One region of the Streptomyces sp. RLA012 genome, then DNA from elsewhere that is predicted to be linked to it. Evidence: riboswitches for the same ligand, from Rfam matches in the RefSeq annotation. Region 1 holds a riboswitch; each other region holds the start of a gene.

Region 1 (6,872 bases):
GCGTCGGACGACCGCGAGGTAGGTGAACAGACCCACCACCGCGGCGGACGGTCCGGTGTCGAGCACCTGCCCGATCGCGGGCGACAGACCCAGACCCCACCAGCCCGGGCCGAGCCCGATCATCACACGCACCGTGAGGGTGCCGGCCAACGTGGTGGCGTACGCGATGGCCAGGGTCCGGGCCCTGCCCAGCGCGAGTTCGGCAAGCGCGAACGCGAGGAACAGTTGGGTGATGCCCGCCCACACGGGCAGGTCGAGGGCGGGGACGTACAGCGACACAGGGGTACGCAGCAGGGCCAGGGGCAGCGGCAGACTGCCCTTGACCCCGCCGATCAGCCTCACCACCGCCGCGCCGGTCGGGTACTGAGCCATCGCGTGGAAGAAGATGACACCGAACGCCGCCACGAACGCCAGCACGAGTCCGGACAGCCCTCGGCGCAGGAGTTGCCGTACCGGCTCGATGACCATGCCGTACCACTCGCCGCGCAGCACATGCCCCGTGGCCAACGCGATCCGGTGCAGCGCGGCGCGGCGCTCATCGACCGCCCCCAGCAATGGCTTCTCCCCTCGACCACCCACAGGACGTCTTATCGTATAGATCGAAAATCGCAAGCCGATGGCCGGTCTCGATCGGGCGCCGGCAACAAGGTTTCCGCCAAGGAGCCGAGGCCCTCCCTGGGGCGCTTCATGACTGAGGGGTACCGACGAGGACAAGGAACCGGCTGCCCTTGCGTTCGTCGACAGGGCCTAGAGTGATCGGGATGAGCGACGATCCCGTGATACTGCGTCCAGTGATCGAGGATGACCTGTCGGTGCTCGAACGGTTCCTGATGGATCCGGAGGCGACCGGGCCGTTCCCATGGCTCGGGTGGTCGGACCCAGGACGCTGGCGGCGGCGCTGGGTGCAGGACGGCCTGCTGAGCGATGGGGATGGCCAGTTGATGGTGGTGACCGGCGCCGACCGGCTCGGCTTCGTGGCCTGGCGGAAGGTCGCGACCTCACGGAACTCGCACTGCTGGAACATCGGAGCCCAACTGCTGCCGGAGGGCCGGGGCCGCGGTGTCGGCACACAGGCCCAACGACTGCTGACACGGTACCTGTTCGCACACACTCCGGTGGTCAGGATCGAAGCGGACACCGAGACGGAGAACATCGCCGAGCAGCGCGCACTGGAGAAGGCCGGCTTCACCCGCGAGGGCGTGCTGCGCAGCACCGTGTTCCGCGACGGGCGGTGGCCGGATGTCGTGCGCTACAGCGTGCTGCGCGGCGACATCGCCCCGACCAGGGTCCGGAGCAGTCCCACACCTGACCCGGTCCGCACCCGGCGCGCCTACGATGCGGCGAGGCCGGTGACAGCAAGCCCGCCGATACCGTCGCCGGTGCCGACTGCCGTGCCTCGGCACAGTGGCACGAGCATGTACTGCTCGCGGTGGGTGACACCCGTCCGGCTGTCGCCCGCGCTCACACGGAGCCCATCCTCCTGGCGCTCCTCCAAGCCAGGGCTACGGTCTCGGGCCGGGTGCCGAGTTGTTCGGCGAGTCCCCGACAGCGGCGGCGCCGGGCTCGGTTGTCCTCGGTGTCGTAGGGATCCGGGATGCGCCGCCGTACGTCGGTGCCGTGCCCGTCGGCCGCTTCCGGTGGACGGCCGTCGCCGCCTCCAGGGCCGCCTGGACAGACAGATTGCCGCCCGGCGTGTGTCAGCGTCCCGGCCGCTGCTGCCGGATGCGCTGCGCGACTTCGCTGTTCTCGGTCTCCCACCACGGACGGACGAGGTCCGGCCCCTGCGCGGACTCCCGCGCCATGGGGGCCACCGGGACCAACTCCGTGTCCAGGCGGCGGTCAAGGGCGACGGTCTCGGCACGTTCGGTGCGCGCCCACTGCACAAGGATGGTGAGCAGGAGGGGCAGCGCCACCAGTTCGGCAATGCCGATCATGGCGCCGCCGCCCAACTGCTGGTCATAGTGCACGTCCGGCGCCCAGGACGGGGCATGGTGCAGATACCAGGCCCCGGCGATCAGCGTGCCGTGGGTCATCACCACGATGCCCGGCACGGCGTCGATGACCCCGTCGAGGAACACCAGCGCCGCCCGGACCGGATGGGTGCACCACTTCGGCAGTGCCTCCTCGCGGGTGAGCACCGGCACCACGAACAGGCTTCCGGCGAGCAGTAGGTGCAGATACATCAGCTCGTGCAGCCGGCCGTCACGCAGGGCGGTCTCGAAGTAGGGCGTGAAGGACACCGTCAGTTCGGTCGCGAGGACCAGGGCCGTGCTGACCAGGGGGAAGGTGAGCAGGCGCATCAGACGTCCGGTCATCACCCGCCGTACGCGGTCGGCGGCCGGCTCGGGCAGGGCCCGGAGTGCCAGTCGGAGCGGATCGCCCAGCGCCAGCCCGAGCGGGGCGATCAGATCGAGGAGGATGTTCTGGACGGCGGCCGGCCAGAACAGCGCACGGTCGTACACGGCCAGCGCGGACATTGTGGCCACAACGAGTGTGCCGAGGCCGAGCAGTGCGAAGGCCGCCACGCGGGACACGGGCCACCGCTCGCCCCGCCGTGCCAACCGCGCTGCCCCCAGGCGTACAGCGCGCCGAGCAGGACGACCAGCAGGAGCGCGGGCACATCCAGGTGCCATGAAGAGAGCAGCCGTCCCGTGGTGAGCTCAGGCAGACTCCCCATCACGACCTCCTCCATCAACACGGCGGACACCCGGCCCGTCCTCCTACCGGTCCATGAGCCGAGCCCGGCCGGATCTCCACGAAGGGCCGGAAAGAGGAACCAGACCTGCCGAGACCCTACGCCGCGTACTCCCCCGGGCCGGTCCCACCCTCACCGGAGTCACCGTATGGCTGGGCCGGGGGCACAGCGGCCAGCGGCGCGGTGACGAGGAAGAGCGGCGGTCACTCGGTCCACGTCCGCCGGGCCCACCCCGATGGCGCTCAAGGAGTGCGGCGAGCGCGCAGCGCAGGCAGTCCGAGTCGGTGCCTCCCATGGCCGAACGGCCCCGCGCCCCGTCCTGGCCCGGCGCGCCCGACCCGTCGGACGCCTGACGACATGGGGCCGTGCCGCCCGGCGGCACGTGCGGGCCGGGGCAGGTCTCCGTCGACCGGCCGACCAGTGTCTCAAGGTCGCGTAACAGTTCCTCGGTCTGCTTCACGCGCTGCGCCAACGCCCTCACCCGGGCGCTCTGGCCGCCGATCTGCCGTCTGCTGACGATCAGCCGCTCGTACTCCTCCGGGGTCAGCGCCACCGCCTCGCGTCCGCCGAGGGTGATGTGCCGCGGTCGTGGTTGTCCGGCCGCTCGGATCCTCCGCCCCTGCCCCTCGCTGCCGTCGTCGACGACGCCGCCGCAATTGTCGTTGCCGCCGTCACCGTGCGTGCGTCATCGGGGAGTCATGTGAGTCGTCAAGTCGTTCGGAGGTCATCGGTGTCGGGAGAACGTGAGAGGGCCCCCGGATGGTCCGGTGGGCCCTCTGCGCGTGATCGCCCGTGCTGTTCTCAGTGCGGTACGGGAGTCGCCCGCGCGGGCGCGACCGCTGCCGGTCGCGGAGCCAGCAGGCGCTGTGCCAACTCGCCGAAGACCAGGCCGAATCCGGTCCAGAGCGTGACCTGGATGGCGAGGGCCGAGGTACGGAACCGCCACAGCAACGTGGCCGGGAAGTCCTTCGGGACCTCGTTGATGACCGGCAGGAACGCGTACGCGAGACCGATCACGACGACGAAGAAGGCGATCGCCGCGACCGTCGCGTACCACGTGCCCCACCTGGGTGCGAGTCGCTTGCCCAGGATCACGGCACCGACCGCGAGGAGCACGCTGAGCAGCATCATCAGGAAGTACAGGGTCGTACGTTTGCCGATGGTGTCGGGGTCGCCGACGGACGGCGGGTTGGCCGGGTACTTGAGGAACGGCACGACGTACACGGCGAGCAGAGCCGTACCCGAGAGCAGCAGTGCCGTGGCACGGGGGGTGAAGCGTCCGACGCGGCCGAGCGCGAAGCAGTAGGCCAGGGCGGCGATACCGCCGAAGGACACCCCGTAGATCAGGACGCCGGTGGCGAGGCCGCCGGTGGACTGGAGGCTACGACTGACGATTTCGACCTCGTGGCCGTGCGCCGGTGCGTGGGCCTCTTCGAAGCCGATGGCGTCGTCGACGCTGGGCTCACCCAGGAAGTAGGCGACACAGAGGGCGAGCACGCCGGCGGCGAGGCCGGCGAGCATGCCCCGAACGAGGAGGTTTCTTACGGTTGCGGAGTTCATGGGTGTGCGGCGTCCCTCGTGTCAGTGGCAGGGGAAGCCGAGGAGGTGGCGGGCGTCGTGCACCCACTCGTGAACGTCCTCGCCGGAGACGACGGAGGTGGCGCCCTGCTCGGCGCCGACGAAGTACAGCAGGACGAGCATCAGGATGCCGAAGAAGACCGCCCAGGGGACGATCGCGCCGATCGGCAGCTTGACGGGGAGAGCGGGGGTGGTGGCTGTCGGCTGGGCGACGGTCTGCGCCATGGCAGGACCTCCTCGGGAGTTCGCGTCCCATCTCGGTGGTGCACAGGACGACAGCTGCGGGTCTGACTTGCGAGGCGCTCCGCCCGTCACAGGCGGTGCGTCTCGTTCACAGTGGCGCGACCGTGCCGGATTTCCACCGGCTTCCGCCATACCGTCGTCGATATCGCACAGACCGTACCGCGTGTCGGGTTCATGGCCAAGACCGCGCCCCCTGCCGTGATCTTCATCTCGCGGACGGGGGCGCGGCCGGTGTGATCTGCGGGTCAGCGGTGGGTGCAGTGGGACGGACGCTTCTCGACGAAGGCGGCCATGCCCTCCTTTCTGGTCGGCCGTCGCGTAGACGTGCGCGGCGATCGCGGTGGAGCCGACGAAGCCGAGCGCGCCGACCCGGGCGGATCCCGCTCGGAGGGCTTGCGGAGAAAGCCGTTGCCGCAGGTGAGGGCAGGAGCAGCCTTCCACGGGGGGATCACCGCGGGGAAGTTGAACGAAGTGATGCCGGCTGTCATCGGTGGCGTCGTGCTCGGCGACGTACTCCCCGGTCACAGTGGCGGGACCGTGCCGGATTCACACCGGCTTTCCCGCACCGCGGATGCCGCCCGCGGGGAGGCGAAGCGGACCGGGGCCCGGAAACGCGCACGGCGGGCGGCGCGGCGGAAGGTGGTCAGTACCGCCGGGCCGGCCAGCAGGACGCACACGAAGTTGCTGACCGCGCGGCCGGTGTCCCAGCCCAGGGAGGTGGCGAGGTCGAAGGCGACGTAGCGGTGCCACTGCTCGGTGAACGGCAGGCCGGGCAGATAGGCGATGGAGCTGTTCGGGTCGAGGGAGAACGGCCAGAAGGAGAGGTTGAGGAGGAATCCGAAGAGGTAGCCGGACACCGATCCGTAGGCGGCCAGGAGGAGCACTTCGCGCCGGCCTCTCGCCCGGGGGAGGAACCCGGCGAGCATGCCGACGAAGGCACAGCCGAACATCTGGTACGGCATCCACGGGCCGACGCCGCCGGTGATGAGCGCGGAGGCGAACAGTGAGGTGCAGCCGAGTGTGAAGCCGAAGCCGGGGCCGTAGACGCGCCCGGCCAGGACGAGGACGAAGAAGACCGTCTCGATGCCCGCGGTTCCCGCACCCAGGGGACGCAGTGCCGCGTTGACGGCGGACAGGACGCCGAGCATCGCGAGCGCCTTGGAGTCGATGCCGCCCTCGGCGATCTCGGAGAGCACCACACACAGGACCAGGACGAGCAGCACGCCGAAGATCAGCGGAGGCGCGTAATTGGAGCCGAACTTCCCCGGTGCTACGACGAAGGGCCAGAAGAACGCGACCAGTCCGACGAAGGCGGCCAGGGCGATGATGATCCCGGCCCTCGGGGTGAGCCGGATGGCCGTGGCGGCGGTGGCGGCGGTGGACGTCATGAGTGCGCCTCGCCGTCGTGGTCTCCGGCGAGTGCGGCAGCCACCTGGTCGACCGTGAGAAAGGGCAGCGGCGCCAGGATCTTCGCGGTCTGGGGAGCGAACACCGGTGAGGCGACGATCACTTCGGACGTCGGTCCGTTGGCGACGATGTCCCCTTCGGCCATGACGACGACCCGGTCCGCGGCGCGCGCGGCGAACTCGACGTCGTGGGTGGAGACGACCACGGTCCGGCCCTGAGTCGCGAGCGTGCCGACGACGCGGGATCTCGGCGGGCGGCCCGCTCAACACCCGGCCGTCACCGGGAAGATGGACGACCCGGTCGGCGTACTGGACGACCCGTTCGAGCCGGTGCTCGGCCATGAGGACGGTGACGCCGAGGTCGTGGACGAGCCGGGTGACGGCGGCGAGGACCTCCTCGGCGGCGGTGGGGTCGAGGGCCGAGGTGGGTTCGTCCAGGACGAGGACACGGGGGTGTGCGGTGAGGACGGAGCCGATGGCCACGCGCTGCTGCTGGCCGCCGGAGAGTTCGTACAGGGCCCGGTGGCGCAGGTCGGCGAGGCCGAGGAGGTCGATGGTCTCCTCGACCCGCTTGCGCATGGTGGCGGGCGGGATGGCCAACTGCTCCATGGCGTAGGCGAGTTCCTCCTCCACGGTGTCGGTGACGAAACCGTCCAGCGGATCCTGGCCCACCACCCCGACGACGTCGGCGAGTTCGCGCGGCGGATGGTGGGCGGTGTCGCGGCCGTCCACGGTGACACGGCCGTAGAGGGTGCCGCCGGTGAAGTGGGGTACGAGCCCGTTGACGGCGCCGAGGAGCGTGGATTTGCCGACGCCCGTGTGACCGACCACGAGGCACAGTTCGCCCTCCTCCACCGTCAGGTCGACCTCGCGCAGGGCGGGTTCGGCCGTGTCGTCGTAGTGGACGGTGACCTGGTCGAAGGTGATCATGAGGCGTCGGCCTTCTCGGT
Region 2 (6,872 bases), 7.3 Mb from region 1:
TTGTCGGTGGCGAGGACCGCGTCGAGCTTGGCGTTCTTGTCCGGCCAGCCGTAGTACTCGTGGTTGATCTTGACGCCCGGGTGGGCCTTCTGCACCACCGCGTCGGCGGCCTTGACCAGTTCCGGCCAGTTGTTCTGCGCGTCCACCGTGAGCCAGACGGTCAGCGCCTTGGCATCCGCGCCGTTGTCCGAGCCCCCGGACTTGTTGTCACTGTCCCCGCATGCCGCGATGGAGACCATCATGCCCGCGATACCGATCGCGGCTGCCAGCTTCCGCTTCACGCCACCCTCCTCAGGGATGCCATAAACCCCCCTGCCCACCGCGGTGACACATGCCGAAGCGTTGCCGAGTACGGCCCGTGGGACTGGGACTGGACCAATGGTGTAGACCAGTACGGGGAGCTTGGCCTAGACCTAGAGGGGTGTCAAGGGTGTGTAAGCCCGGCCGACCGTCCGTTATGGGACCTACATATGCAAGGATCTTTAAGTAGGTAAGTGGCATAAACAACAGGACCGTTCATGCACCACGGCCGCCCCGCCCCACACCTCTCCCCGCCGCCGATCCGTGCCGCCGATCCGGCTCTTCTGCGCGCGGTGGACTAGACCAACAGGTAGACCAACGGTATATAGAGGGGATCACGGAGCATGCGGGGGGACACTCGCACACAAAGCCGTGCCACGATGTGAGCCGTGACCGACGGGATGTCGGTCGCTTCGGCACCCGGAGCCGGGAAGGCAGAGCATGAGCACCGACGTCAGCAGTGCGGAGAACGAGGGTGGGGCCCCCATCCGTACCGCGCGCGTGCCCAAGTACTACCGCCTCAAGAAGCATCTGCTCGACATGACGGAGACACTGCCGCCCGGTACACCGGTACCGCCCGAGCGCACGCTCGCCGCCGAGTTCGACACCTCGCGCACGACCGTGCGCCAGGCCCTCCAGGAACTGGTCGTCGAGGGCCGCCTCGAACGCATCCAGGGCAAGGGCACCTTCGTCGCCAAGCCCAAGGTCTCCCAGGCGCTCCAACTCACCTCGTACACCGAGGACATGCGCGCCCAGGGTCTGGAGCCCACCTCGCAGCTCCTGGACATCGGCTACATCACCGCCGACGACACCCTCGCCGAGCTGCTCGACATCTCGGCCGGCGGCCGGGTGCTGCGCATCGAACGCCTGCGCCTCGCGAGCGGCGAGCCGATGGCGATCGAGACGACCCATCTGTCCGCGAAGCGCTTCCCGGCGCTGCGCCGCAGTCTCGTGAAGTACACCTCGCTCTACACCGCGCTCGCCGAGGTGTACGACATCCATCTCGCGGAGGCCGAGGAGACCATCGAGACCTCGCTGGCCACCCCGCGCGAGGCCGGCCTGCTCGGCACCGACGTCGGCCTGCCGATGCTGATGCTCTCCCGGCACTCGCTGGACCGGCAGGGCGAACCGGTGGAGTGGGTGCGGTCGGTGTACCGGGGCGACCGGTACAAGTTCGTGGCCCGGCTCAAGCGCCCGCAGGAGTAACAGGAGCAAGAGGCCACGGGCGCCCGCAGCCGTAACAGGCCACGAGCGCCCGCAGGAGCAGCGCGCCACGAACCTCTGCGGGAGCTGCCGGCCCAGGGCACCTGTAGGCACCTGCAAACACCCGCGCAAGCAGCGAGCCCGAGGCGCCTGCGGCTCCCGCGAGCCCGGCGCCCGCGGGAGCCGCAGGCCACAAGTACCGGTGGGAATCGGCCACTTGCGTCGGCGCGCCGGGTACGTCCGCGCGCCCCGTCCCGGATCGAGATGCGGACGAGGGGTTCCGTTTGCCTGACACCGTCGCCTAGATTGCCTGCGCATTGCACAGGTGACCAGCCAGGAGACGGAGCCGCCGTATGTCAGACGCGCCTGAACCGAAACCGCCGGCGGCGAAAGCGCCGCTGGTGACACCGCTCCGCGCAGTGATCGCCGTGTGCCTGCTGGCACCCTTCGTCGCGATGCTGTGGGTCGGCTCCTACGCCAAACCGGACCCCGCCTTCATCGGCATCCCGTTCTTCTACTGGTACCAGATGCTGTGGGTGCTCATATCCACGGTGCTCACGATGACCGCGTACAAGCTGTGGCAGATCGACCAGCGGGCCCAGCGCTCCCGGTCCGACCGCGCTTCCGCCGAGGGGGGTGCCGGAGCATGAACGACGGTGTGAACGGCGTCGCACTCGGCGTCTTCATCTTCTTCTTCCTGGCCGTCACGGTCATGGGCTTCCTGGCCGCGCGCTGGCGCCGGGCCGACGACGAGCACAGCCTCGACGAGTGGGGCCTGGGCGGGCGGTCGTTCGGCACCTGGATCACCTGGTTCCTGCTCGGCGGCGACCTCTACACGGCGTACACCTTCGTCGCCGTACCGGCGGCGATCTACGCGGCGGGTGCGGCCGGCTTCTTCGCCGTTCCGTACACGATCATCGTCTACCCGCTGATCTTCACCTTCCTCCCCCGCCTGTGGTCGGTCTCCCACAAGCACGGATATGTGACGACCTCGGACTTCGTACGCGGCCGCTTCGGCTCCAAGGGTCTGTCCCTCGCCGTGGCCGTGACCGGCATCCTCGCCACCATGCCGTACATCGCGCTCCAGCTGGTCGGCATCCAAGCCGTCCTCGACGTGATGGGCGTGGGCGGCGGCGACGACACGAACTGGTTCGTCAAGGACCTCCCGCTGCTCATCGCGTTCGGCGTACTGGCCGCGTACACCTACTCCTCGGGGCTGCGGGCCCCCGCCATGATCGCATTCGTGAAGGACACCCTGATCTACATCGTGATCGCGGTGGCCATCATCTACATCCCGATCAAGCTGGGCGGCTTCGACGAGATCTTCAAGGCGGCCGGCGACAAGTACACGGCGGCGGGCGCGGGCGGGCTCGTCCCCGCCGAAGCGGGCCAGTGGACGTACGCCACTCTCGCCCTGGGCTCCGCGCTCGCGCTGTTCATGTACCCGCACTCGATCACGGCGACGCTGTCCAGCCGCAGCCGTGAGGTGATCCGCCGCAACACCACGATCCTCCCCCTGTACTCCCTGATGCTGGGCCTGCTGGCGCTGCTCGGCTTCATGGCGATCGCCGCCGGGGTGAAGGTCACCAACGGCCAGCTCGCCATCCCGCAGCTCTTCGAGAACATGTTCCCGGACTGGTTCGCGGGGGTGGCCTTCGCGGCGATCGGCATCGGCGCGCTCGTGCCCGCGGCGATCATGTCCATCGCGGCCGCGAACCTCTTCACCCGCAACATCTACAAGGACTTCATCAAACCGGACGCGACCCCGCAGCAGGAGACCAGGGTCTCCAAGCTGGTGTCGCTGCTGGTGAAGGTGGGCGCGCTGGTCTTCGTCCTGACGATGGACAAGACGGTCGCGATCAACTTCCAGCTGCTCGGCGGCATCTGGATCCTGCAGACCTTCCCGGCGCTGGTCGGCGGCCTGTTCACCCGCTGGTTCCACCGTTGGGCGCTGCTCGCGGGCTGGGCGGTCGGCATGCTGTACGGCACGCTCGCCGCGTACGGGGTCGCCTCGCCGACCCAGAAGCACTTCGGCGGCAGCTCGAAGGAGATCCCCGGCATCGGGGAGATCGGTTACATCGGTCTGACGGCATTCGTCCTGAACGCCGTGGTGACCGTCGTCCTCACCTTCGCCCTGCGCGCCTTCAAGGTCGTCGACGGCATCGACGAGACGTCTCCGGAGGACTACACGGCGGACTCGGGCGAACCCGGGGTCGAGGTGGAGCTCCCACCCGCCACGGCCCCGACCCACTGACCACGCGGAACCACAGGGGCGGCGGGGGTTCACCACCCCCGCCGCCCCCTGCGCGTCCCGTGCCTCGGCCGCGTCGCTCTCTTCACCCAATCCCTTTCCGCACCCAATCGCTCTCCTCGCCCAATCGCTCTCCTCGCCCAATCACTCTCCTCACCTAGAAGTTGACGCTCTGAAACCGACGCGACACAACATCTGGGGGTGCCACCGCAGCCCGACACAAGATGTATGCTCATGCTCGCTGTCGCCGCAGGGGAATCCGGTGCGAATCCGGAACTGTCCCGCAACGGTGTACTTATACGTGTTCGCGCATGCGCGGGCACGTATTCGCGTCAGTCCGAGGACCTGCCGACAGTGCGCCCGGCCGTCCGGCCCGGGCGCAGGACGTCCGGGCCTCGCGGAATGGGCCGGTGGACGCGACGCCGTGTGCGCTCGTGAGCTGCCCCCGCCCCGCCAGGCCCCGTGCCGAGCGAGGGAGAGCCCCAAGTGACCATCGCGCCAGCCGACCCGGCTTCAGCTACCGCTTTTGCACCGCAGGAGCAGCAGCGGAGGCAGGTCCCGGTGGAGACGGACGGTCCCGGTACCACGCTGCTGCGTACCCTGACCGACCTCACCGCCGACCTCCCCGACGCCGACCCCGGCCGGGTCGCCGCCGCCGCGCTGCGCGGCCGGTCCGCCCGCGCGGACGACACGGAGCTGCGCGAGCTGGCCACCGAGGCGGCCGCCGGCCTCATCTCCGACGACCCCGTCTACTCCCGGCTGGCCGCCAGGCTGCTGACGATCAGCATCGCGGCGGAGGCCGCCTCCCAGGGCGTCACGACCTTCTCCGAGTCCATCGCCACGGGCCACCGCGAGGGCCTGATCGCCGACCGCACGGCGGAGTTCGCAGGGCTGCACACGGCCCGTCTGGACGCGCTGATCGACACCGACGGCGACGACCGCTTCGGCTACTTCGGCCTGCGCACCCTGCACAGCCGCTATCTGCTGCGGCACCCGATCACCCGCAAGGTCATCGAGACGCCCCAGCACTTCATGCTCCGCGTGGCCGCGGGCCTGGCCGAGGACGACACGCACCGGGCCCTGGACGAGGTCGCGGCGCTCTACGGGCTCATGAGCCGCCTCGACTACCTCCCCTCCTCCCCCACGCTCTTCAACTCCGGCACCCGGCACCCGCAGATGTCGTCCTGCTACCTCCTCGACTCCCCGCTGGACGAGCTGGACTCCCTCTACGACCGCTACCACCAGGTGGCGCGCCTGTCGAAGCACGCGGGCGGCATCGGTCTGTCGTACAGCCGGATCCGTTCCCGCGGCTCCCTCATCCGCGGCACGAACGGGCACTCCAACGGCATCGTCCCGTTCCTGAAGACGCTGGACGCCTCGGTCGCCGCCGTGAACCAGGGCGGCCGGCGCAAGGGCGCGGCCGCGGTCTACCTGGAGACCTGGCACTCCGACATCGAGGAGTTCCTGGAGCTGCGCGACAACACCGGTGAGGACGCCCGCCGCACCCACAACCTGAACCTCGCGCACTGGATCCCGGACGAGTTCATGCGCCGGGTCGACACCGACGGGCAGTGGTCCCTCTTCTCGCCCTCCGACGTGCCCGAACTGGTCGACCTGTGGGGCGAGGAGTTCGACGCGGCGTACCGCAGGGCGGAGGCCGAGGGGCTCGCCAAGAAGACCATCCCGGCCCGTGACCTCTACGGCCGCATGATGCGCACCCTCGCGCAGACCGGCAACGGCTGGATGACCTTCAAGGACGCCGCCAACCGCACCGCCAACCAGACCGCGGAGCCGGGCCACACCGTCCACTCCTCGAACCTGTGCACCGAGATCCTGGAGGTCACGGACGACGGCGAGACCGCGGTGTGCAACCTGGGCTCGGTGAACCTCGGCGCGTTCGTCGACACGACGGCCGGGGACATCGACTGGGAGCGGCTGGACGAGACGGTCCGCACGGCCGTCACCTTCCTCGACCGCGTGGTCGACATCAACTTCTACCCGACCGAGCAGGCCGGCCGGTCGAACGCGAAGTGGCGGCCCGTCGGCCTCGGCGCGATGGGCCTCCAGGACGTCTTCTTCAAGCTGCGCCTGCCCTTCGACTCGCCCGAGGCGAAGGCCCTCTCCACGCGCATCGCCGAGCGGATCATGCTCGCCGCGTACGAGGCCTCGGCCGACCTCGCGGAGCGCGGCGGCCCGCTCCCGGCCTGGGAGAAGACCCGTACGGCCCGTGGCGTCCTGCACCCCGACCACTACGACGTGGAGCTGACCTGGCCGGAGCGCTGGACGGCCCTGCGGGAACGTATCGCCGCCGTCGGCATGCGCAACTCGCTGCTCCTCGCCATCGCCCCCACCGCCACCATCGCGTCCATCGCGGGCGTGTACGAGTGCATCGAGCCCCAGGTCTCGAACCTCTTCAAGCGCGAGACGCTGTCCGGTGAGTTCCTCCAGGTCAACTCCTACCTGGTGAAGGACCTGAAGGAGCTGGGTGTCTGGGACGCCCGCACCCGCGAGGCGCTGCGCGACGCGAACGGCTCGGTGCAGGACTTCGCCTGGATCCCGGCCGACGTACGAGCCCTGTACCGCACCGCCTGGGAGATCCCGCAGCGCGGCCTCATCGACATGGCCGCCGCCCGCACCCCGTACCTGGACCAGGCCCAGTCCCTGAACCTCTTCCTGGAGACGCCGACCATCGGCAAGCTCTCCTCGATGTACGCGTACGCCTGGAAGTCGGGCCTGAAGACGACGTACTACCTGCGCTCCCGCCCGGCGACCCGTATCGCCCGCGCCGCCCAGGCGCAGGCTCAGCCCGAGAAGATCATCCCTCTGCAGGCGATCCCCGACGAGGACGCCATCGCCTGCTCCCTTGAGAACCCCGAGTCCTGCGAGGCCTGTCAGTAATGAGCTCCACCGAAAAGAACCTGCTCGACCCGGGCTTCGAACTCACCCTCCGCCCCATGCGCTACCCCGACTTCTACGAGCGCTACCGGGACGCCATCAAGAACACCTGGACCGTGGAGGAGGTCGACCTCCACTCGGACGTCACCGACCTCGCCAAGCTCTCGCCGGGCGAGCAGCACATGATCGGACGGCTGGTCGCGTTCTTCGCGACGGGCGACTC
Region 3 (6,872 bases), 9.5 Mb from region 1:
GGACCGGGTCACCTGACACCCGTGACACCCCTGACACCCGTGATGGTCGGGTGCCATGCCCTGTGCCGGGGCCAGGACGAGCCGCACCAGATGCTGGGCCACCTCGCGGGCCGCGACCGGCTGGGTCCGCATCCGGGGCACCACGGCGAGGGGCTTCGGTACCCGGTCGAGGGTCTGCTCGGCGAACTCGTGGAACTGGGTGGCGCGCAGCACCGTCCACGGTGTCCGCCCGTTCTTGACGACGTCCTCCTGGCGCAGCTTTCCCTGGTAGTAGCCGAGGCCGACACGGTCGATGCCGACGATCGACAGCAGGACGTAGTGGCCCACCGCGGCTCGCTCACTCGCGTCCAGGAGGTGGTGGGCTGCGCTGTCGAAGAACGCGATGGCCTTCTTGCCGCTTGTGGTCGTCGTGTTGCTGACGTCGATGACCGCGTCCACGTCCGCCATGGCCGCGTCCAGGCCCGCGCCGGTCACGAGGTCCACACCGTGTGATCTCGACAGCACCACCGGTTCCTGTCCTGCCGCCGTCAGCTCTTCGACCACGTGCCGTCCGACCAGTCCGGTCCCGCCTGCCACTGCCACCCGCATGCCGAGCCTCTCCTTCGCGTTCATCCCGCTGTCGCTGTCGCTGTGGTTGTCGCCGTGGTTGTGGTTGTGGTCGTACGTCATCGGGTGTCGTCCCGTCGCCCGGGGAGGGCCGGGATCAGCAGCAGGACCGCCAGCAGGACCAGTGCGGCCAGGGACACGACGTTGAGTACCTGGTCGCGCGTGTTGTACATGTCGAGGTGTTGCACGTGGTAGGTGAAGTGCAGCACGTTGAAGATCAGCCACACCGCCCCCGTCGTCTGCACCAGCCGGGTGTTGTGCACGGAACGCATGGCGATGATCGTCAGCACGGCCAGCGCCAGGAACATGGCCCCTGCGTCCTTGGCGAGGTGTTCGTTGTAGGGGCCCAGCTGGGGCAGCCAGCTGAGGCCGAGGCCGGGGAAGTTCGCGTACCAGCTCGTGGGGGAGAAGTAGGCCCAGAAGCCTGTGTACAGCCCCGTCACGGTCAGGATGCCGAGAGCGGCGTACCGGAGTTTCGTGTTCATACCCCTATGACGAGACAGCCCCCTCGAATGTGATGCGGGCTGTCACTCGAATGCGTCAGGGAAGTGGTTCGCGCCGGTCGGAGCGAGTCAGGGTCTGCCGGGAGTGGAAAGCGGTGCGATAGGCATGGGGGGAGGTGCCGGTCAGACGGGCGAAGTGGTGGCGCAGCGTCGCGGGTGAGCCGAAGCCCGCCAGGTCGGCCACGTGATCGATGGGGATGTCGGTGGTCTCCAGAAGCTGTTGGGCGCGGTGGACGCGGGCGCGCAGCAGCCACTGCAGGGGTGTGGTGCCGGTCTGCGCGCGAAAGCGCCGGTTCAGGCTGCGCACGCTCATGGCGGAGTGTTCCGCGATCTCCTCCAGTGGCAGGGGGCGGTGCAGGTTGCCTTCCATCCAGTGCAGGGTCGGTTGGAGGGAGGTGTCGTACGCGGCGGGGCCGGCGTGCTCGATGAACTGGGCCTGTCCGCCGTCGCGTTGCAGCGGCATCACGGTGCGGCGGGCGGTTGCGGCGGCCAGGTCGGCGCCGAGGTCGCGGCGTACGAGGTGCAGGCACATGTCGAGCCCGGCGGCGATGCCCGCCGAGGTGATCAGACTGCCGTTGTCGATGAACAGGACGGCCGGGTCGACGTCGACGCGAGGGTGGCGGCGGGCGAGTTCGTCGGCGTACTGCCAGTGTGTGGTGACCCGGAGTCCGTCGAGCAGACCGGTGGCGGCGAGGGTGAAGGCACCGATGCACACGGAAGCCAGGCGGGCGCCGCGCAGGGCCGCCTCGGACAGGGCCCGCAGCACGGCGCTCGGGGGCGGTTCCAGAAAACCGGTGTGGCCGGGGACGACAACGGTGTCGGCCTCGGCGAGGCCGTCCAGGCCCCAGGGGGCGTCGAGGAGAAAGGCCCCGTGTTCGGCGGACGTGGTGACGCTACGGCGCTCGGCGCAGACGCGTACCTCGTAGTACGGGGTGGACATGGCGAGGTTGGCGGTGCCGAAGACCTGGCCGGGCACCGACAGCTCGAAGGGCAGGACGCCGTCGAGTGCCAGGATCGCGACAACATGCATGGCTAGAACTTAGCGGATGCTGGCATTCTGGCCCCTGGTCGCGAGGCTGCGCCGGTCACAGGATGGTGAGACATCCCGGTCCGAGTCAGGAGCACTCGCCATGGACCTCGCGCTGCCCGCCCCTTATGACGATTTCGAACTTCCGCTGACCGAGCTGACCGTCGGCGCCCTGCGGTTCGCCGAGGAGACCGAGCCCGGCGTCGTCTACCGCCACAGCCTGCGCAGCTACCTCTTCGCCGCGGAACTCGCCGACCGCCGGGGGCTCGGGCCCGGCACCGACTACGACGACGAGCTGGTGTTCCTGAGCTGCGTGCTGCACGACCTGGGACTGTCCGAGCAGGGCAACGGGGACCAGCGTTTCGAGGTCGACGGCGCCGACCTCGCCGCCCGGTTCCTGAGGGACCGCGGAGCCGGCGAGGACACCGTCGCCGTGGTGTGGGACGCCGTCGCGTTGCACACCTCGGACGGGATCGCCGCACGAAAGGGCCCGGAGGTCGCCCTCGCACAGGCGGGAATCGGCCTCGACATCTTTGGCCGCGGCAAGGAAGAGCTCCGAGCGGGATTCGCCGAGCGGGTCCACACCGCTTTTCCGCGGGAGGACCTCGGCTACGCGCTGACCGACATCATCGTGCGGCAGGCCCTGGCCAACCCCGCCAAGGCCGGCCCCGTGGGTGGCTTCCCCGGCCAGGTGCTCCGCCGCCATCTGCCGTACGGAACGCTGCCGGACTGGCACGACGTGATCGACGCCTCGGGCTGGGGCGACCGGCCGGCGGCCGTCCGTTCGGACGCCGCCGTCGCCAGGGAACCCCACGAGCTCGCCGGGCTCTTCGAACGGTGTCTGGAGGCCGGTGACCTGGACGGCCTGGTCTCCCTGTACGAGCCCCGGGGCGTCTTCGTCCCCGATCCGAGCGGCACCGCGGTCACCGGCACCGCCGCCATCAGGGAGGCACTGCGCCCGTACGTCGACAACGAGGCGCATGTCGCTCTTCAGCTCAGGAAGATCCACCGGGTGGGAGACATCGCCGTGCTGTCCTCGACCGCCACGGTGACCGGCCTCGCCCCCGAGCCGGTGACGACCGACACCACCGAAGTGGTGCGCCGCCAGCTCGACGGCCGCTGGCTCTACGTGGTGGACGATCCGTTCTTCGGCGCGTAGGACGAGACGATGGCTGATTCCGGTCCCCGGCAGGGGGGCCGGACGCGGCGGCCCGCCGGAAATTCGGTTGACCGCGATGGTGCGGCGCGGGCTAGGTTCCACGCATGGTCGAGATTCAGGGCTCGTACGACGAACTGTTCTCCGCGGTGCCCGGCGCGCTGGCCGCATTGCTGGACGCCGGGGACGCGGGCGCCTCGGTGGCGGTCTTCGTGGACGGCGAGCCGGTGGTGGACGTCTGGGGCGGATGGGCTGACGCGGACCGTACGATCCCCTGGCAGCGCGACACGATCACCGGCGTGTGGTCGGTCACCAAGACGATGACGGCGCTGTGCGCCCTCGTCCTGGCGGACCGCGGTGAGCTCGACCTGTCCGCGCCGGTCGCGCGGTACTGGCCGGAGTTCGCCGCGGCGGGCAAGGGCGGGGTGCTGGTGCGGCATCTGCTCGCGCACACCGCGGGCCTGCCCGACTGGGACGAGGCCTTGACGGTCGAGGAAGTCTGCGACTGGCCGTCCGCCACCGGGCGGCTCGCGCTGCAGGCTCCGCGGTGGGAGCCGGGCACCGCGGCCGGATACCACTCGCTCACCCAGGGATTCCTGGTGGGCGAGGTCGTGCGCCGGATCACCGGCGGCAGCGTGGGTGAGTTCTTCGCCGCCGAGGTGGCCGGGCCGCTGGGCGCGGACTTCCACATCGGGCTGTCCGCGGAGCACGACCACCGGGTCGCGCTCTCGGTCCCGCCGCCGTCACGGGACGAGGACTACCTTTCGAGCGCCCCCGGCAGCACCGCAGCACCCGCCGACGGGACTGCGATACGGGTTCGTGACGGCAACAGCGTGGCCTGGCGCCGCGCGCAGATCCCCGCGGCGAGCGGGTTCGGCCATGCCCGCTCGGTCGCGCTCGCGCAGTCGGCCATGGCGTGCGGGGGAACGGTACGAGGTGTGCGGCTGCTGTCGCGGGAGGGCTGCGAGCGGGCGTGGCAGGAGCAGTTCCGCGGCGAGGACCGCATGCTGGGCATGCAGATGCGCTGGGGCCTGGGGTACGGCCTGTTCGGCAGCACCTACGGCTGGGGCGGCTGGGGCGGCTCGATGGTCATGATCGAGCCCGACGCCCGCATGGTGGTGGCGTACGTGACCAACCAGATGCGCGAACCCGGGGACGACAATCGCGGACTCGACATGGTCATGGCCGCCTACGACGGCCTTACGGGCCTGCGCGCCTGACCCACCCACCGGGCGACCCACCTACCGGGCGACCCACCCACCGGGCGCGCATCAGGGTCCCGCGACACCGCCACCCTCCTGGACGTGACGGGCCGGGGACACGCGTGTCCCCGGCCCGTCGAACGGATCGGCCCGTCGAACGGATCAGTCGGCGGGCAGTTCGGCGCGGACCGTTCGGGCGGCCGCGACCAGGTTCTCCAGGGACGCCCGGGTCTCGGGCCAGCCGCGGGTCTTCAGTCCGCAGTCGGGGTTGACCCAGAGCCGTTCGGCGGGGATGGCCTCAAGTCCCTTGCGCAGCAGGGCGGCTGCCTCGTCCGCGCTCGGCACGCGCGGGGAGTGGATGTCGTACACACCGGGCCCGGCCTCCCGCGGGTAGCCGTGCTCGGCCAGCTCGCGGCCCTGACTCTGGCGGGGGTGGCCGTACACGGTGGCCCGTGCCGCCGCGGCTGCGGACTTCGCTGTCACGGAACTCTCCTTCGCGAGCTGTGTCCCTGGGATCCCGGGACGGGACGCGAGCGCGAAGGAACGCCAGACCGGGCGGACGCACGGTGGCCGTGCCCGCCAGGTATGTACGCCGACCCGCCCACGAGGTCACCGGGATGTCCGCGCACGCATCGTTCGTACGCGGGCAGTTGGCAGGTCTTCGGACTCGCGAGCACGCCCTCCTGACGGAGGAACACCTACTGGCCGTCGCTTCCCAGACCCTGTTCGTCGGGCCCAGTGCGTATGACGGCGGTCGTTCCCGCTCACCGCTGCGGGGCAGTCCCGGATTCCCACCGGGTTCCCTCTTGCGACGCATCCCGCCTGGCGGACGGGGGCGAACCAGCTGCACGGGCCAGCTTGGGGGGTGGAGCCCGGCCGGGGCGAAGACTTTCCGGCCGGCATGATCAGTTCGCGTCGCTCCCGAACGCCCGCAGGATGCGCTCGGCGGCGAGCGTGGCCGTCAACTCGCCGTCCCTGACCTGCTGTTCGAGGGCGGGCCCGAGGGCGCGTACGGCCGGGTCGGCGTGCAGCCGGCCGAGGAGTTCGTCGCGGACCATCGTCCACGTCCAGTCCACCTGCTGCTCGCGGCGCTTGGCGGCGAGCCGGTCGGTGGAGTCGAGGAGCGTACGGTGCTGTTCGAGACGCTCCCAGACCGTGTCCAGGCCGGTCGACTCACGGGCGCTGCAACTGAGCACCGGCGGGGTCCAGGCGGCGTCGACGGGATGCATCAGCCGCAGCGCGCCCGCCAACTCCCGTGCCGCGCCCCGGGCGTCGCGCTCGTGCGGTCCGTCCGCCTTGTTGACGGCGATGACGTCGGCGAGTTCCAGAACGCCCTTCTTGATGCCCTGCAACTGGTCTCCGGTGCGGGCGAGGGTCAGCAGCAGGAAGGAGTCGACCATGTTCGCGACCGCGGTCTCGGACTGGCCGACGCCGACCGTCTCCACCAGGACGACGTCGTAACCGGCCGCCTCCATCACCACGATCGACTCCCGGGTCGCCTTGGCCACCCCGCCGAGCGTGCCCGCGGTGGGGGAGGGCCGCACGAAGGCCGCCGGGTCGACGGCCAGGCGCTCCATCCGCGTCTTGTCACCCAGGATCGACCCGCCCGTCCGACTCGACGACGGGTCGACGGCGAGCACCGCGACCCGGAACCCGAGCGAGGTGAGCAGCGTGCCGAACGCGTCGATGAACGTCGACTTGCCGACGCCCGGCACACCGCTGATCCCGATCCGCCGGGCCCGCCCGCTGTGCGGCAGCAGCTCGGTCAGCAACTCCTGTGCCATGGCCCGGTGCTGGGGCTTCGTCGACTCGACGAGCGTGATGGCACGCGCCACCAGCGCCCGCTTCCCGTCGAGTACGCCCTTCACATAGGTGTCGAGGTCGATCGCCATGGGGGTCAGAGGACGTGACCGAGATCGGTGGCCAGGCGCTCGACCAGGTCGTACGCCGCGTCCGGGATCACCGTTCCGGGCGGGAAGACGGCCGTCGCGCCCATCTCCAGCAGCGTGGGCACGTCATGCGGCGGAATCACCCCGCCGACCACGATCATGATGTCCTCGCGCCCTTCCTCGGCGAGCTGCTCCCGCAACGCCGGTACGAGGGTGAGGTGTCCGGCCGCCAGCGAGGACACCCCGACGATGTGCACGTCCGCCTCGACGGCCTGGCGGGCCACCTCGCCCGGGGTCTGGAACAGCGGGCCGACGTCGACGTCGAAGCCGAGGTCGGCGAAGGCGGTGGCGATCACCTTCTGGCCGCGGTCGTGGCCGTCCTGGCCCATCTTGGCGACCAGGATGCGGGGGCGGCGACCCTCGGCCTCCTCGAAGGAGGACACCAGCGTGCGGGTGCGCTCGACGGACGGGGACTCACCTGCTTCGGTG

What was found. A riboswitch is a leader RNA that binds a small molecule or an ion and turns the genes downstream of it on or off. The one in region 1 is predicted to bind cobalamin.
Region 2: it holds a riboswitch for cobalamin, as region 1 does, so the genes downstream of both, RV986_RS17630 (ribonucleoside-diphosphate reductase subunit alpha) here and RV986_RS51045 (CbtB domain-containing protein) in region 1, are expected to answer to the same signal.
Region 3: it holds a riboswitch for cobalamin, as region 1 does, so the genes downstream of both, RV986_RS08260 (5-methyltetrahydropteroyltriglutamate--homocysteine S-methyltransferase) here and RV986_RS51045 (CbtB domain-containing protein) in region 1, are expected to answer to the same signal.

The regions. Positions count from the first base shown of each region.
Region 1 covers NZ_JBWDPA010000002.1:11,223,128-11,229,999, reverse strand. Annotated here, with positions in the region: gene RV986_RS51065 (hypothetical protein) at 1-555, opposite strand, end outside; partial or broken gene RV986_RS51060 (GNAT family N-acetyltransferase) at 762-1,178, shown strand; partial or broken gene RV986_RS51055 (cytochrome c oxidase assembly protein) at 1,698-2,677, opposite strand; gene RV986_RS51050 (CbtA family protein) at 3,497-4,255, opposite strand; gene RV986_RS51045 (CbtB domain-containing protein) at 4,277-4,498, opposite strand; cobalamin riboswitch at 4,534-4,669, opposite strand; partial or broken gene RV986_RS51040 (aldehyde dehydrogenase family protein) at 4,814-5,004, opposite strand; gene RV986_RS51035 (ECF transporter S component) at 5,038-6,852, opposite strand; gene RV986_RS51030 (energy-coupling factor transporter transmembrane component T) at 6,849-6,872, opposite strand, start outside.
Region 2 covers NZ_JBWDPA010000002.1:3,912,058-3,918,929, forward strand. Annotated here, with positions in the region: gene RV986_RS17610 (extracellular solute-binding protein) at 1-281, opposite strand, end outside; gene RV986_RS17615 (GntR family transcriptional regulator) at 742-1,506, shown strand; gene RV986_RS17620 (DUF3311 domain-containing protein) at 1,857-2,153, shown strand; gene mctP (monocarboxylate uptake permease MctP) at 2,150-3,757, shown strand; cobalamin riboswitch at 3,983-4,121, shown strand; gene RV986_RS17630 (ribonucleoside-diphosphate reductase subunit alpha) at 4,241-6,652, shown strand; gene RV986_RS17635 (ribonucleotide-diphosphate reductase subunit beta) at 6,652-6,872, shown strand, end outside.
Region 3 covers NZ_JBWDPA010000002.1:1,743,867-1,750,738, reverse strand. Annotated here, with positions in the region: gene RV986_RS08285 (SDR family oxidoreductase) at 1-669, opposite strand, end outside; gene RV986_RS08280 (hypothetical protein) at 666-1,091, opposite strand; gene RV986_RS08275 (GlxA family transcriptional regulator) at 1,147-2,139, opposite strand; gene RV986_RS08270 (nuclear transport factor 2 family protein) at 2,240-3,295, shown strand; gene RV986_RS08265 (serine hydrolase domain-containing protein) at 3,400-4,512, shown strand; partial or broken gene RV986_RS08260 (5-methyltetrahydropteroyltriglutamate--homocysteine S-methyltransferase) at 4,657-4,905, opposite strand; cobalamin riboswitch at 5,130-5,354, opposite strand; gene meaB (methylmalonyl Co-A mutase-associated GTPase MeaB) at 5,400-6,386, opposite strand; gene scpA (methylmalonyl-CoA mutase) at 6,392-6,872, opposite strand, start outside.